3 regions of the Pseudomonas stagnisoli genome follow, and region 1 is predicted to be linked to each of the others. Evidence: riboswitches for the same ligand, from Rfam matches in the RefSeq annotation. Region 1 holds a riboswitch; each other region holds the start of a gene.
The links. A riboswitch is a leader RNA that binds a small molecule or an ion and turns the genes downstream of it on or off. The one in region 1 is predicted to bind cobalamin.
Positions count from the first base shown of each region.

Region 1 (4,099 bases):
CTTGCGCCGTGCGGCAGTCGGCCCGCCAGCCCCGAGCACAACTGGCAAGCGCAGCCGGGCGCCAGCTTCTAGGCTTGGAGCTCGGATACCCCGGAGCTAAACATGCGCGCCCTGTCGATTCTCTGCCTGCTTGCCTGTACCGGCCCGACCCTGCTGGCCGCCGACCTCGACGGGCACTACCAGGGCACCCTCGACGAGCGCCCGGTGCAGTTGGTGCTGCGCAGCCAGGGACAGCAGGTGGAAGGCGAGTACATCGAGGACCAGCAGCGCTTTCGCCTCAGCGGCCACTTTGATGGCCAGGCCCTGCAGGCGCAGATCAGCGCCGCGGATTCCGGCCAGGTGCTGGCCAACATGAATGCTAACTACGCCAACGACATGCTCGCCGCCAGCCTGGCCGCGCGCGACCCACAGAGCGGCCAGACACTGCTGCGCGAGACGCTTTTCCAGCGGGTCGCCACGGTCCCGCCGCAAGCAAATCCGCGGCAGGACCCGGCGCTGGTCGGCACCTGGGTGTTCGAGCAGATGAGCAACAGTGAGGGCCTGGAGTATGCCTCGCTGACCACGGTCACCACCCTGCGCATTCGCGCTGACGGCAGCATCGAGCAATGGCGCCGCAGCGTGGCCGGCGGCAGCGAATGGAGCTACGACCGTCCGGGCGAGCTGCAGTACAGCGGACGCTGGCGCAGTGAGCAGGGCCTGCTCCTGGTGCAATTGAAAGGGACGAAGGATTTCCAGCCAGCGGCGCGCTATCGCTTCGACACGCCCTACCTGGTCACCGAGAGCAACACCGGCAGGATGGTCTGGCAGCGGCGCTGAGTCACGCACCCAGCGCCGGCGAGGGAGACGCCAGACCGCCAGGCGGTCCGGCGCGGCAGGGTCAGGCTGGCTGGTGCAGGCGCACGTTGAACAGCGGACCCTGGCTGTAGCGCGACAGGGCCTTGGCGGCGGCCAGCACACCCAGGTCGATCAGCGGCTCGAGCAGCACCACGCTCATGTAGGCCAGGCCGAAGCTGCCGACCGAAGCCAGGTTCTCGCTGGAGAAGCCGTGGCCGTAGAACGCCCAGAAGGCCACCCAGGCGACGATGCCACCCTGGTAGGCGGTGGACAGCGCCAGCGCCTGCGTGTAGCGAGTGTCCACATAAGCGGTACGCGCCGGGATGATGCGCTTGGCCAGCAGGTGGATGCCCCACAGCGGCAGCAGCAGGGTGGTGACGTTCATACCGTACTGCGGCAGGTCGAACTGAGCGAAGAACAGGCCCTGGATCAGCAACCCGGCGGCCAGGCCGATGGCCGCCGCCCCCGCGCCGAACAGCAGCAGCAGGGTCGAGCCGAGGATCAGGTGGACTTCCGAGACACCCACCGGGTGATGCGGCAGTACCTCGAAGAAGCCGAACACCAGAACGGTGGTGATCAGGCTGCGCAGCGCCAGGGCCAGGGCCCCGCCGTTGTCGCGAATACTGTCACGGGCCAGCTTGACGGTCAGGCCCAGGCCGGCAACGGCCGTGGCATAGCTGAGGAAGATCTTGGCGCCTTCGACGACACCCGGTTCGATATGCATATGAATTCCTTTCCCGCGCCCACCGCGCGGTGATCTGGAGGTGGTTGGAGGTGCGATGGCAGGTCTCCTGGCTCGCGGCTCGGCGCTCCGCCCGCCTTCCCGACCCGAGGGTCAGTGGCATGTGGGCTTCGCTCGCCGCTTACAGTTGCGGGGGCAGCCAGGGCATTGGCGACATGCGCCGCACCCTGTTCCCTTTTCATCCGCCCATGAGGGGCGGAACCATCGGCGGCCACCTTAACGTCATGCGCCGGCAAAAGACAGCCCGTCCGCCACGCATTGACCCCGGCCAGGCCGCGCCCTAGACTTCGCGCCCCGCCGATTCCAGCGAAAACGCCTGCAATGTCGTCGTCTGCCCACCTGCCCTGTTCCGCCCAGCCCGACCCACGGCTGCTGGCGCGCATCTGGCCGCGTGATGCGCTGCAACGTCGTCGCCGCAGCGTGCTGTTCGCCTTCACCTTCTCGCCTCCCGCCGCCCACCGCTGAGTCACGCAGGCCCCGCGCCGCGACTCCCCCGCGCCCTTGTCAGCTGTCCCGCCTCCCGGCGTGGACAACCTTCGCTTTATTGGCCGCGCCCGGGCCACAAACGGGCTGGAGAGCAACATGAACCCTCGCTATCTGCTCGGCGTGCTGATCTTCGCCGTGTCCGTGGTCGGCCTGAGCATGGGCGCCACCCTGCCGCTGGTGGCCCTGCGCCTGCATGAGGCCGGCGCCGGCAGCCTGGCCATCGGCGCGCTGTCGGCCATGCCGGCGGCCGGGATGATCCTCGGCGCCCTGCTGGTCGGCCGCCTGTGCCGCCATTTCAGCGGCCGCCAGCTGTACCTCGCCTGCTTCGCGCTGTGCCTGCTGGCCAGCGCCGCCCTGCTACTGCCCGAGCCGAGCCTGCCGCTGCTGGCCAGCGCGCGCCTGCTGCTCGGCGTCGGCATGGGCGTGCTGGTGATCCTCGGCGAATCCTGGGTCAACGAGCTGTGCGACGAGCGCAAGCGCGGCCAGACCGTCGCGCTTTACGCCGCCTGCTTCACCGGCTGCCAGCTGGGCGGACCGGCGATGATCAGCCTGTTCGGTACCGCCAGTGCCTGGCCGGTGCTGCTGGTGGTGGCGGCCAATCTGGTGGCCTTGGCACTGGTCTGGCACAGCCTGCCGGCGGGCTGGTCGGAAACTGCCGAAGAGGCGCCGCGGCGCTTCTCCCTGGTCGGCTTCGTCCGCGTCGCCCCGGCGCTGTGCCTGGGCGTACTGTTCTTCGCCTTCTTCGATGCGGTGGTGTTGTCGCTATTCCCCGTGTATGCCAGCGGGCACGGCTGGGCGGTCGGTGTGGCGGCGCTGATGGCCAGCGTAATCCTCGGCGGCGACATGCTTTGCCAAGTGCCATTGGGCTGTCTCTCCGACCGCGTCGAGCGACGCGCCCTGCACCTGGCCTGCGGCCTGGTGACCCTGGGCATCGGTCTGGCGCTGCCCTGGCTGATCGAGCAGCGCGAACTGCTGTGGCCGGCCCTGACAGTCCTCGGCGCCGCCGCCGGCGGCATCTACACCCTGGCCCTGGTGCTGATCGGCCAGCATTTCCGCGGCCCCGACCTGGTCACCGCCAACGCCTGCGTCGGCATGCTGTGGGGCGTCGGCAGCCTGCTCGGCCCGCTGCTCAGCGGCGCGCTGATGGGTATCGGTCCACAAGGCCTGCCCCTGGCCCTGTGCCTGGCGGCCAGTCTGTTCGTGGTGGCGGCCCTCGGCGCCCTGCCGCTGACGCGGCGGGTGTTCTCCTAAGGATGAATGGCGCGCCGGCAGCGATTGCGGCATAACAGCAGGCAACGACACGCCGGGGGACGTCTCGCCATGATCAATCAACTACCACGCTGGGTGGAGATCGGCGGCTTCTGCCTGGCGCTGATCGCCGGCAGCGTGAATGCCATCGCGCTGCTCGGGTTCAACCACCAGGGTGTCTCGCATCTGTCCGGCAGCTCCAGTCTGCTCGGCGTGGAGCTGGCCCAGGGTGACACCGGCGCAGCCCTGCACCTGCTGCTGATCCTGCTCAGCTTCGTGCTCGGCGCCGCCATCAGCGGCTGTGTGATCGGCCACCAGTCGCTCAAGCTCGGCCGGCGCTACGGCGTGGCGCTGCTGGCGGAAAGCCTGGCCCTGCTGCTGGCGATGCTGATGCTGGAGCGCGGCAGCGACTTCGGCCATTACCTGGCCTCGGCCGCCTGCGGCCTGCAGAACGCGATGACCAGCACCTACAGCGGCGCCGTGGTGCGCACCACCCATGTCACCGGGCTGTTCACCGACCTCGGCATCATGCTCGGCCTCAAGCTGCGCGGGCAGCCGGCGGACCGTCGGCGCATCCTGCTGTACCTGATCCTGATCGCCGGCTTCATCGGCGGCGGCGTGCTCGGAGCGTTCGGCTATGCCCACTGGCACTACCGTGCGCTGCTCGGCGCCAGCGCCCTGGCTGCCAGCCTGGCGCTGATCTACCTGGCCTACTGGCGGCGCCAGCAGCGCACCTGACTCAGGCCAGGTGCGGCGTGCTGCGCGCCAGCAGCGCCTCGACATCGACGC
Region 1 is NZ_CP184361.1:3,766,975-3,771,073, forward strand. It holds gene ACOAPY_RS18195 (hypothetical protein) at 103-816, shown strand; gene ACOAPY_RS18200 (energy-coupling factor ABC transporter permease) at 878-1,558, opposite strand; cobalamin riboswitch at 1,599-1,797, opposite strand; gene ACOAPY_RS18205 (hypothetical protein) at 1,898-2,041, shown strand; gene ACOAPY_RS18210 (MFS transporter) at 2,159-3,313, shown strand; gene ACOAPY_RS18215 (YoaK family protein) at 3,383-4,048, shown strand; gene ACOAPY_RS18220 (acyl-CoA dehydrogenase family protein) at 4,050-4,099, opposite strand, start outside.

Region 2 (4,099 bases), 1.3 Mb from region 1:
AGCCTGGCCGCAGTTGCCGGCGGTGCGTCTGGGGCAGCTGTGGTCGGTCCCGGACAAGGGCCTGGAACGCCCCAGCTTCCAGATGCTGGCGGCCACCGAGCAGCTCTGCGAGCTGCTGGCCAAGGCCCGTTGAGGCATTAAGCAACAAGGCCCCTCGCGGGGCCTTGTGCGTTTACAGCCTGGGCGTCCAGACGAACCCGAGCAGTGCCGTGCGGCCTTCCTGGCGGTAGCCGTAGCGTTCGCCCTCGTGCTCGTACAGGGCGCGCTGGTAGTCCTTGTCCAGCAGGTTGTCGATCTTCGCCTCCAGCTTCAGCTCGTCACTGGCCTGCCAGCTGCCACGCAGACCGAGCAGGCCGTAGCCGCCCAGCTCGTACTGGTTGTTCGGATCGTCGTAGCTGCTGCTGGCCAGTTGCCAGGTGGCGCCGACGGCGAATTCGCCGAAGCTGCGGTCCAGGTCCAGGCTCAGGGTGCGACGGGCTCGGCGGTTGAGGGTGTGGCCGCTGTCACGGTCGCGCGGGTCGACGAACGCGATGCCGAGCTGCCCCTGCCAGCCGAACAGTTCCTGCTGCAGGTTGGCCTCGAAACCGTGGATACGGGCTTTGGCAATGTTCTGCGGGATGAAGTCCTGATCGTTGGCGATCGCGTCTTCGATATCGGTGCGGTACAGCGAGGCCTCCAGGCGAGTGCGTTCGGCCAGTTGGCTGCGCCACTGCAGCTCATAGCTCTTCGAATGCTCGGGCTTGAGGTCTGGGTTGCTGTAGTCGGGGTAGTAGAGGTCGTTGAAAGTCGGTGCGCGGAAGCCCTCGCTGTACGACAGCACCAGATCGTTGGTGGCGTTCAGTGGCAGGGTCAGGGCGCCGCTCCAGGTGTTTTCGCTGCCGAACTGTTCGTTCTTGTCGTGGCGCATGCCCACTTCGGTGGAAAAGCCCTCGCCGTCATAGCGGTGCTGGATGAAGGCAGCCTGGTTCCAGCGTTGCTGCTCGGCGAACGCGGTGTTGCTGTTGAGCTGATCCTCGTACCAGTCGGCGCCCAGCAACAGGCTGTGGCGGTCGCTCAGGGTCAGGGTGTTGAGCCAGTTGAGCGAGTCGCGGTAGGTATTGAACACGCCGCGCTCGTCACTGAGCTTGTCCAGGCTTTCCTCGCGGTTCTCGCTGTGACCGACTTCCAGGCGGCTGCTCCACAGGTCATTGATCTGCGCGTCCAGGTAACTGGAAACGCTGCTGAGGGTGAAGTCGCTGTAGGGCTCCTGGCCGACCGACTCGAAGGTGGTCATGTCGTAACGGCCGAAGGGATTGTCGAACTCGGTGCGGCCGCGCTGGTCGAGGACGTTGACGCCGGCTTCCAGGCTGTCGCTGAAGCTGTGGCTGAGGCTCAGGCTGAAGGCCTTGTTGCGATAACCGTCGTGATCCTGGTCGGAGTCGTAGGAAGGGCCGGTGCGGTCGATGCCGTCGGTTTCGTCGAGGCTGCCGGCCAGGCTGAAACGAGTCTGCGCGTCGCCGCCGGAGATGCCGGCACTGCGGCGCCAGCTGGCATTGCTGCCGTAGCCCATGCGCACGAAGGGTTGCAGGCCTTCACCGGCGCTGCGGCGGGTAAAGATCTGCACCACGCCACCAATGGCGTCGGCGCCGTACACCGCCGAACGCGGGCCGCGCAGCACTTCGACACGTTCGATCTGGTCGACATTGAGGTACTGCAGGCTGCTGTCGCCGGAGCTGGCCGACGCGATGCGCATGCCATCCACCAGCACCAGGCTCTGTGCCGACTTGGTGCCGCGGATGTACAGGCTGGTCAGGCTGCCGGCGCCATTGTCGGTCACCTGCACGCCGGGCACGCGGCGCAGCAGGTCGCTGACCGATGCCGGCTGCAGGCGCTCGATGTCGGCGCGGGTGAACACGGTGCTCGTCGCGCTGCTGGCTTCGCGTTGCTGCACGTCGCGGTTGGCGCTGATCAGCGTCTCTGGCAGCTTGAGCGCGGCGTCCTGGCTGGCGGCCAGCACGGCACCGGCAGGCAGCAGGGCCAGGCTCAGGGCCGAGAGGGGCAGGGTGTGGGACAGTTTCATCGGGGTTCCTCAAAGACAAAGACTTCGAGGAGGGCAGAAAGCAGGCGCGTGGCGGCACCTGACGGTGCGGCCCTCCGCAACACCAGTCGAATCCTCCAGGCCGGTCTCCGGGCTCTCGATTCCACTCCGCGCGCCTTCCCGGTTGACCCGGTGGCTGTTGCGCGGACCTGCAGCAGGGCTGCGATCGATTACCGTTGCGGGGGCAGCGCCGGGATTGCTCATGGAGCGCACCGGCTTCCCGATTATCGCCGGCATTGACCGGCGCACCTGATGGATAACAAAACGCCGCGCACCTTAGTGCACGGCGTGTTGAAGCTCAAGCAAGTTTAGCGTGGCTCAGCTTGAACTTTGCTCAAGTTGCTGCAGGCGGCGACGGACGGCCGCTTCGATGCCGGCCTGGTCCAGGCCGCACTCGGCGAGCATCTGCGCCGGCTTGGCGTGCTCTACGTAGTAATCGGGCAGGCCCAGGTGCAGCAGTGGCTTGACCTGGTTCTCGGCGGCGAGGAACTCGCTGACCGCGCTGCCGGCGCCGCCCATCACGGCGTTTTCCTCGATGGTCACCAGCAGATCGTGACTGGCCGCCAGTTCGCGCAGCAGGGCTTCGTCCAGGGGTTTTACGAAGCGCATATCGACCACCGTGGCATCCAGGCTCTCGCCCACGCGCAGGGCCTCGGCCAGCTGCACACCGAAGACCAGCAGGGCCACGCCCCGGCCCTGGCGGCGCACCACGGCCTTGCCGATCTCCACACCTGTCAAGGCCGGATCGATGGGCGCGTTGGGACCGCTGCCTCGCGGATAGCGCACGGCTGCCGGGCCCTGGAAGTGGTAGCCGGTGGTCAGTAGCTGGCGCAGCTCGTTCTCGTCGCTGGGGGTGGCGATGAGCATGCCGGGGATGCAGCGCAGGTAGGAAATGTCGAAGCTGCCGGCGTGGGTCGGACCGTCTTCGCCAACCAGGCCGGCACGGTCGATGGCGAACAGCACGTCGAGGTTCTGCACCGCCACGTCGTGGATCAACTGGTCGTAGGCGCGCTGCAGGAAGGTGGAGTAGATCGCCACCACCGGCTTGGCGCCGTCGCAGGCCATGCCGGCGGCCAGGGTCACCGCATGCTGCTCGGCGATGGCCACGTCGAAGTAGCGCTCGGGGAAGCGCTCGCTGAAGGCCACCAGGTCCGAGCCTTCCTTCATCGCCGGGGTGATGCCGACCAGGCGCGGGTCTGCGGCCGCCATATCGCACAGCCACTGGCCGAACACACCGGAATACTTGGGCCCGGAGGGCTGCTTGGGCGCCACCGGGGCGTTGATCGGTTCCAGCTTGGTAATGGCGTGGTAGCCGATCGGGTCGGCCTCGGCCGGCGCGAAGCCCTTGCCCTTCTTGGTCACCACGTGGAGGAACTGCGGGCCCTCCAGATCGCGCATATTGCGCAGCGTGGCGAGCAGGGTGGGCAGGTCATGGCCGTCGATGGGGCCGACGTAGTTCCAGCCCAGCTCCTCGAACAGCGTGCCCGGTACCAGCATGCCCTTGGCGTGCTCTTCGACCTTGCGCGCGATCTCCCAGGCGCCGGGCAGACGCGAGAGGATCTTCTTGCTGCCCTCGCGCATGCTCGAATAGGTGCGACTGGAAATGATCTTGGCCAGGTAGTTGGACAGGCCGCCGACGTTCTTGGAGATCGACATGTCGTTGTCGTTGAGCACGACCAGCATGTTGGCCTTGACGTCGGAGGCGTGGTTGAGCGCCTCGAAGGCCATGCCGGCGGTCAGCGCGCCGTCGCCGATCACCGCCACCGCCTTGCGCTTGCTGCCCTGCAGGCGCGCGGCGATGGCCATGCCCAGCGCGGCGCTGATGCTGGTGCTGGAGTGGCCGACGCCAAAGGTGTCGTACTCGCTCTCGCTGCGGCGCGGGAAGGCGGCCAGGCCGTCCTTCTGGCGCAGACTGCCCATGCGCTCGCGACGGCCGGTGAGGATCTTGTGCGGGTAGGCCTGGTGGCCCACGTCCCACACCAGGCGGTCATCCGGCGTATCGAAGATGTAGTGCAGGGCGAT
Region 2 is NZ_CP184361.1:776,637-780,735, forward strand. It holds gene ACOAPY_RS03745 (helical backbone metal receptor) at 1-133, shown strand, start outside; gene ACOAPY_RS03750 (TonB-dependent receptor domain-containing protein) at 173-2,059, opposite strand; cobalamin riboswitch at 2,141-2,345, opposite strand; gene dxs (1-deoxy-D-xylulose-5-phosphate synthase) at 2,396-4,099, opposite strand, start outside.
Region 2: another riboswitch for cobalamin. It lies ahead of ACOAPY_RS03750 (TonB-dependent receptor domain-containing protein); the one in region 1 lies ahead of ACOAPY_RS18200 (energy-coupling factor ABC transporter permease).

Region 3 (4,099 bases), 760 kb from region 1:
CTGCGCAGTGGTGAGATGAGCCTCGATGATGCCGAAGGCGTTGCCGCCCTGGCCCTTGTTGGCCTTGGCCTTGGCCACGAAGTAGCCCACCACCGGCGCAGACTGCAGCAGGCGCAGAGCCTTGAGGGTAATCAGTTCCGGATCACCGGGGCCGACGCCGAGGCCGAGCAGACGTCCCTTCATCACTCCACCTCCGTGGCCAGGGCGTTCACCGCGGCAGCGGCCATGGCGCTGCCACCACGGCGCCCGCGCACGATGATGTAGGGCACGCCGCGGCTATCGGCAGCCAGCATGTCCTTGGACTCGGCCGCGCCGATAAAGCCCACCGGCATGCCCAAGATCAGCGCCGGCCTGGGCGCGCCGGCGTCGAGCATCTCCAGCAGGTAGAACAACGCGGTCGGTGCGTTGCCGATCACCACCACGCTGCCTTCCAGGTGCTCGCGCCAGTGTTCAAGAGCCACGGCAGAGCGGGTGTTGCCAAGCTCGCGGGCCAGCTGCGGCACGTCTGTATTGTGCAGCGTGCAGATCACCGGGTTGTTCGCCGGCAGGCGCGCGCGGGTGATGCCTTCGGCCACCATGCGCGCATCGCAGAGGATCGGCGCGCCCTTGGCCAGGGCGGCGCGGCCGGCGGCACCGGCACCGGGCGAGAAACGCAGGTCCTGCACCACATCGACCATCCCGCAGGCGTGGATCAAACGCACGGCGAGCTTTTCCAGGTCGACGGGGATCGCCGAGAGGTCGGCCTCGGCGCGGATGGTGGCGAAGGACTGGCGGTAGATCTCCTGACCATCGCGGATGTAATCGATCATTCGGGGCTTCCTGCGGCGAGGCGCTCGCCGGCTTGGTCGATATCGAGGGATTGCGCCAACAGGCGGCCGAACCCGGCCAGGCCCTGCTCGCGGCGATAGAGGTCGTAACGGCCGCCGGGCTGGGCCAGCAGCGTATAAGGCGCGATATGAGCGGCGGCGCAGCTGCGCGGGCAGCCGCTCAGGTGCACCTGGGCGATGTGCGCCGGGAGGCGCTCAGCCAGCTTGCGGGCATCGGCCTTGGTGTCCGCCTGGGCCCTGGCGCAGCCGGGCAAGCCGCTGCAGGCGAGCAGGCGGGCCAGCGGCGCGCGCGTTTCCAGCAGCAAGCCAAGGTCATGCAGGGCTTGGCCGACGAAGGCTCGACGGCTCCCAGGTATGTCCGGCAGCAGCAACCCCTGCCATGGCGTGAGACGCAGCTCACCACAGCCCTCGGAGTCAGCCAGTTCAGCCAGGGCACTCAATTGGTCGGCGTGTAGCCTCCCGAGCGGCACGCCGGCCAGCAGCATCACCCAGCCTGACTGCGCCTGCACATGCGCCCCCAGTGGCGGGCTGTCATAGCGCGGACGCCGCGGAGTGGCCCATGGCTGCTGAACAGACAATGGCAGGCGCGCCAGGAACTGCTCCACCGGCAGCTCAGCCAACAGCTGGCGCATCCGGGTATGCGCGCCGGCCAACTGCAGGAACAGCCGTAGCACGGCCTCCACCAGTCGCTCCGCCTGTGCCAGGGGAATCACGCCCAGCGCCGCATCGCGCGGGCAGCCCGCCAGGCCGAAGGCCAGGTGCGTGCCGCCAGGCAACGCGCTGAGCCACAGGTCGTGGGGATGGTCGAGCATGGCGAGGGCCTCGCCGCCGTCCAGCTGGAGGGCGAACTTGGCCGACAAGGCGTGAAACTCGGGCGTATTTTCCAGCAGCGCCAGCAGGCGGCCGGCCAGCGGGCGGGTATCGAGGTGCGCGCTGCGATCGCGCCCGGCCGCCGGACTGAGTAGCAGGTTGCGCACATCATCAGCATCCGGGTGGCGCGGGCCGAGGCCGGCGGCCAGCAGGTGCTGCACCAGCGGTTCATGATTCTCGTCGCGCACGCCGCGCAACTGCAGGTTGCTGCGGTTGGTCAGCTCCAGCACGCCACTGCCGCAGAGCCGCGCGGCCTCGGCCACGGCGCGGGCCTGCGCGCTGGTCAGCAGCCCACCGGGCAGCTTGACGCGGCAAATGCCGCCATCGCGCGCGGGCACGACACGCCATAACCCCGGGCAGGCCGAGGGACGCAACAAAGACGCGGCAGGAGCAACTGGCTGCATGCGGTCACCGACAACAAACGACGCGGCGACCGAACCGGAGGCATCACCCGGGCAGGGCGATTCCTTGGCATCGGTACACCCCGCCCGATGTTGGCACTCGCGACTGCGTCGTCGGCAGGTCTCCTGGCTGGCAGGTCATCATCGCGGCGCGGCCTTCCCGATTGCTCAGTGGCGTGTGTGCGGAGCGACTCGCTGCTTACAGTTGCGGGGGCAGCCATGGTTGGAGCCGGAGCTCACCCATGTTCCCTCTTAGGCCCGTAAGGAGCCACGATCTGCTGCGCGTCGGAAAAACTGCGTTGAAAGCGGCTTCGGAATGCTCATTTACCGTTCGTAAACTCCGCTTCCTCAGCCCCTTTCGCCTGGTTTTTCTCTAGCTCGCCAGATCGTGAACCGTCTCATGGGCACCGACGAAGGCGCTATTATGCCCGCTTTTTCCGGCGCAGGGCCAAGCCCGCGCGTCACCGCAAGGAGAGCTGCATGACGGCCTGGCTGACAGTGGTGGGCATTGGCGAAGACGGCTACGCCGGTCTGGGCAAGGCGGCGCGGCGCGCGTTGCTGGAGGCCGAGTGCATTGTCGGTGCGCCGCGCCAGCTCGACCTGCTGCCACCTTGCATCCGCGCCGCGCGCCTGACCTGGCCAAGCCCCTTCAGCCTGGAGCCGGTGTTGCAGCGGCGCGGCATGCCGACCTGCGTGCTGGCGAGCGGCGACCCCATGCTCTACGGCGTCGGCGCCAGCCTGGCGCGCCAGCTGGATGAAGGCGAGATGCTTGTGCTGCCGACGCCCTCCGCCTATTCGCTGGCCGCCGCGCGCCTGGGCTGGCCGCTGCAAGACATCACCCTGCTGTCGGTGGTCGCGCGCCCGCTGCCGGCCGTCGCCCGCCATCTGCACGACGGCCAGCGCCTGCTGATCCTGTGCAACGACGGCAGCAGCCCGAGCGCCCTCGCCGCTCTGCTGCGCGAGCGCGGCTTCGGCGCCAGCCGCCTGAGCGTACTGGAGCACCTGGGCGGCCCGCTGGAGCGGCGAATCGATGGCCTGGCAGATAGCTGGAACCTGGAGGAAGTGGCCGCACTCAATCTGCTGGCCGTCGAGTGCCGGGCCGATACCGGCGTGCAGCCGCTGCCACTGACGGTCGGCCTGCCCGACGATGCCTATCGCCACGACGGCCAGCTGACCAAGCGCGACGTGCGCGCCGTCACCCTGGCCCGCCTGGCACCCCGCCCCGGTGAGCTGCTGTGGGATGTCGGTGCTGGTTGCGGCTCGATCGGCATCGAATGGCTGCGCAGCCACCCACACTGCCGCGCCATTGCCATCGAAGCTGATGCCGGTCGCCAGCAGTTGATCGCTCATAACCGCGACGCTCTCGGCGCACCGCAGCTGCAACTGGTGGCCGGCGAGGCACCGCAGGCCCTGGGCGGGCTGGAAGCGCCCGACGCCATCTTTATCGGCGGCGGCGTCACCGTGCCCGGCATGCTGGAGCAGTGCTGGCAGGCGCTCAAGCCGGGCGGCAGGCTGATCGCCAATGCCGTGACCCTGCAGAGCGAGGCCGTGCTGGTGGCTTTTCGCGCACAGCACGGCGGCGAGCTGACCCGCATCGCCATCGCCCAGGCCCAGCCGTTGGGCGACTTCGATACCTGGCGCAGCGCACTGCCGATCACCCTGCTGCAGGTGCACAAACCGTGACCCGCGTGTTGCTGCTCGGCGGCGTCGGCGATGCCCTGCGCCTGGTGCGACGCCTGGGCCCCGAGCATCTTTACAGCCTGGCCGGGCTGGGCAAGGTGCCGGATGATCTGAGCTGCCGGGTGCGCGTCGGTGGATTTGGCGGTGCCGAAGGGTTGGCCGATTTCATTCGCACTGAAGGCTTCGACCTGCTGCTGGACGTCACTCACCCCTATGCCGCGCGGATCAGCGCCAATGCCGCTGCGGCCGCGCGCCTGGCCGGGGTACCCTGCTGGGCGCTGCGCCGGCCCGGCTGGCAGCCGCAGCCTGGCGACGACTGGC
Region 3 is NZ_CP184361.1:3,011,873-3,015,971, forward strand. It holds gene ACOAPY_RS14535 (precorrin-2 C(20)-methyltransferase) at 1-183, opposite strand, end outside; gene ACOAPY_RS14540 (precorrin-8X methylmutase) at 183-809, opposite strand; gene cobG (precorrin-3B synthase) at 806-2,101, opposite strand; cobalamin riboswitch at 2,199-2,396, opposite strand; gene cbiE (precorrin-6y C5,15-methyltransferase (decarboxylating) subunit CbiE) at 2,579-3,781, shown strand; gene ACOAPY_RS14555 (cobalt-precorrin-6A reductase) at 3,778-4,099, shown strand, end outside.
Region 3: another riboswitch for cobalamin. It lies ahead of cobG (precorrin-3B synthase); the one in region 1 lies ahead of ACOAPY_RS18200 (energy-coupling factor ABC transporter permease).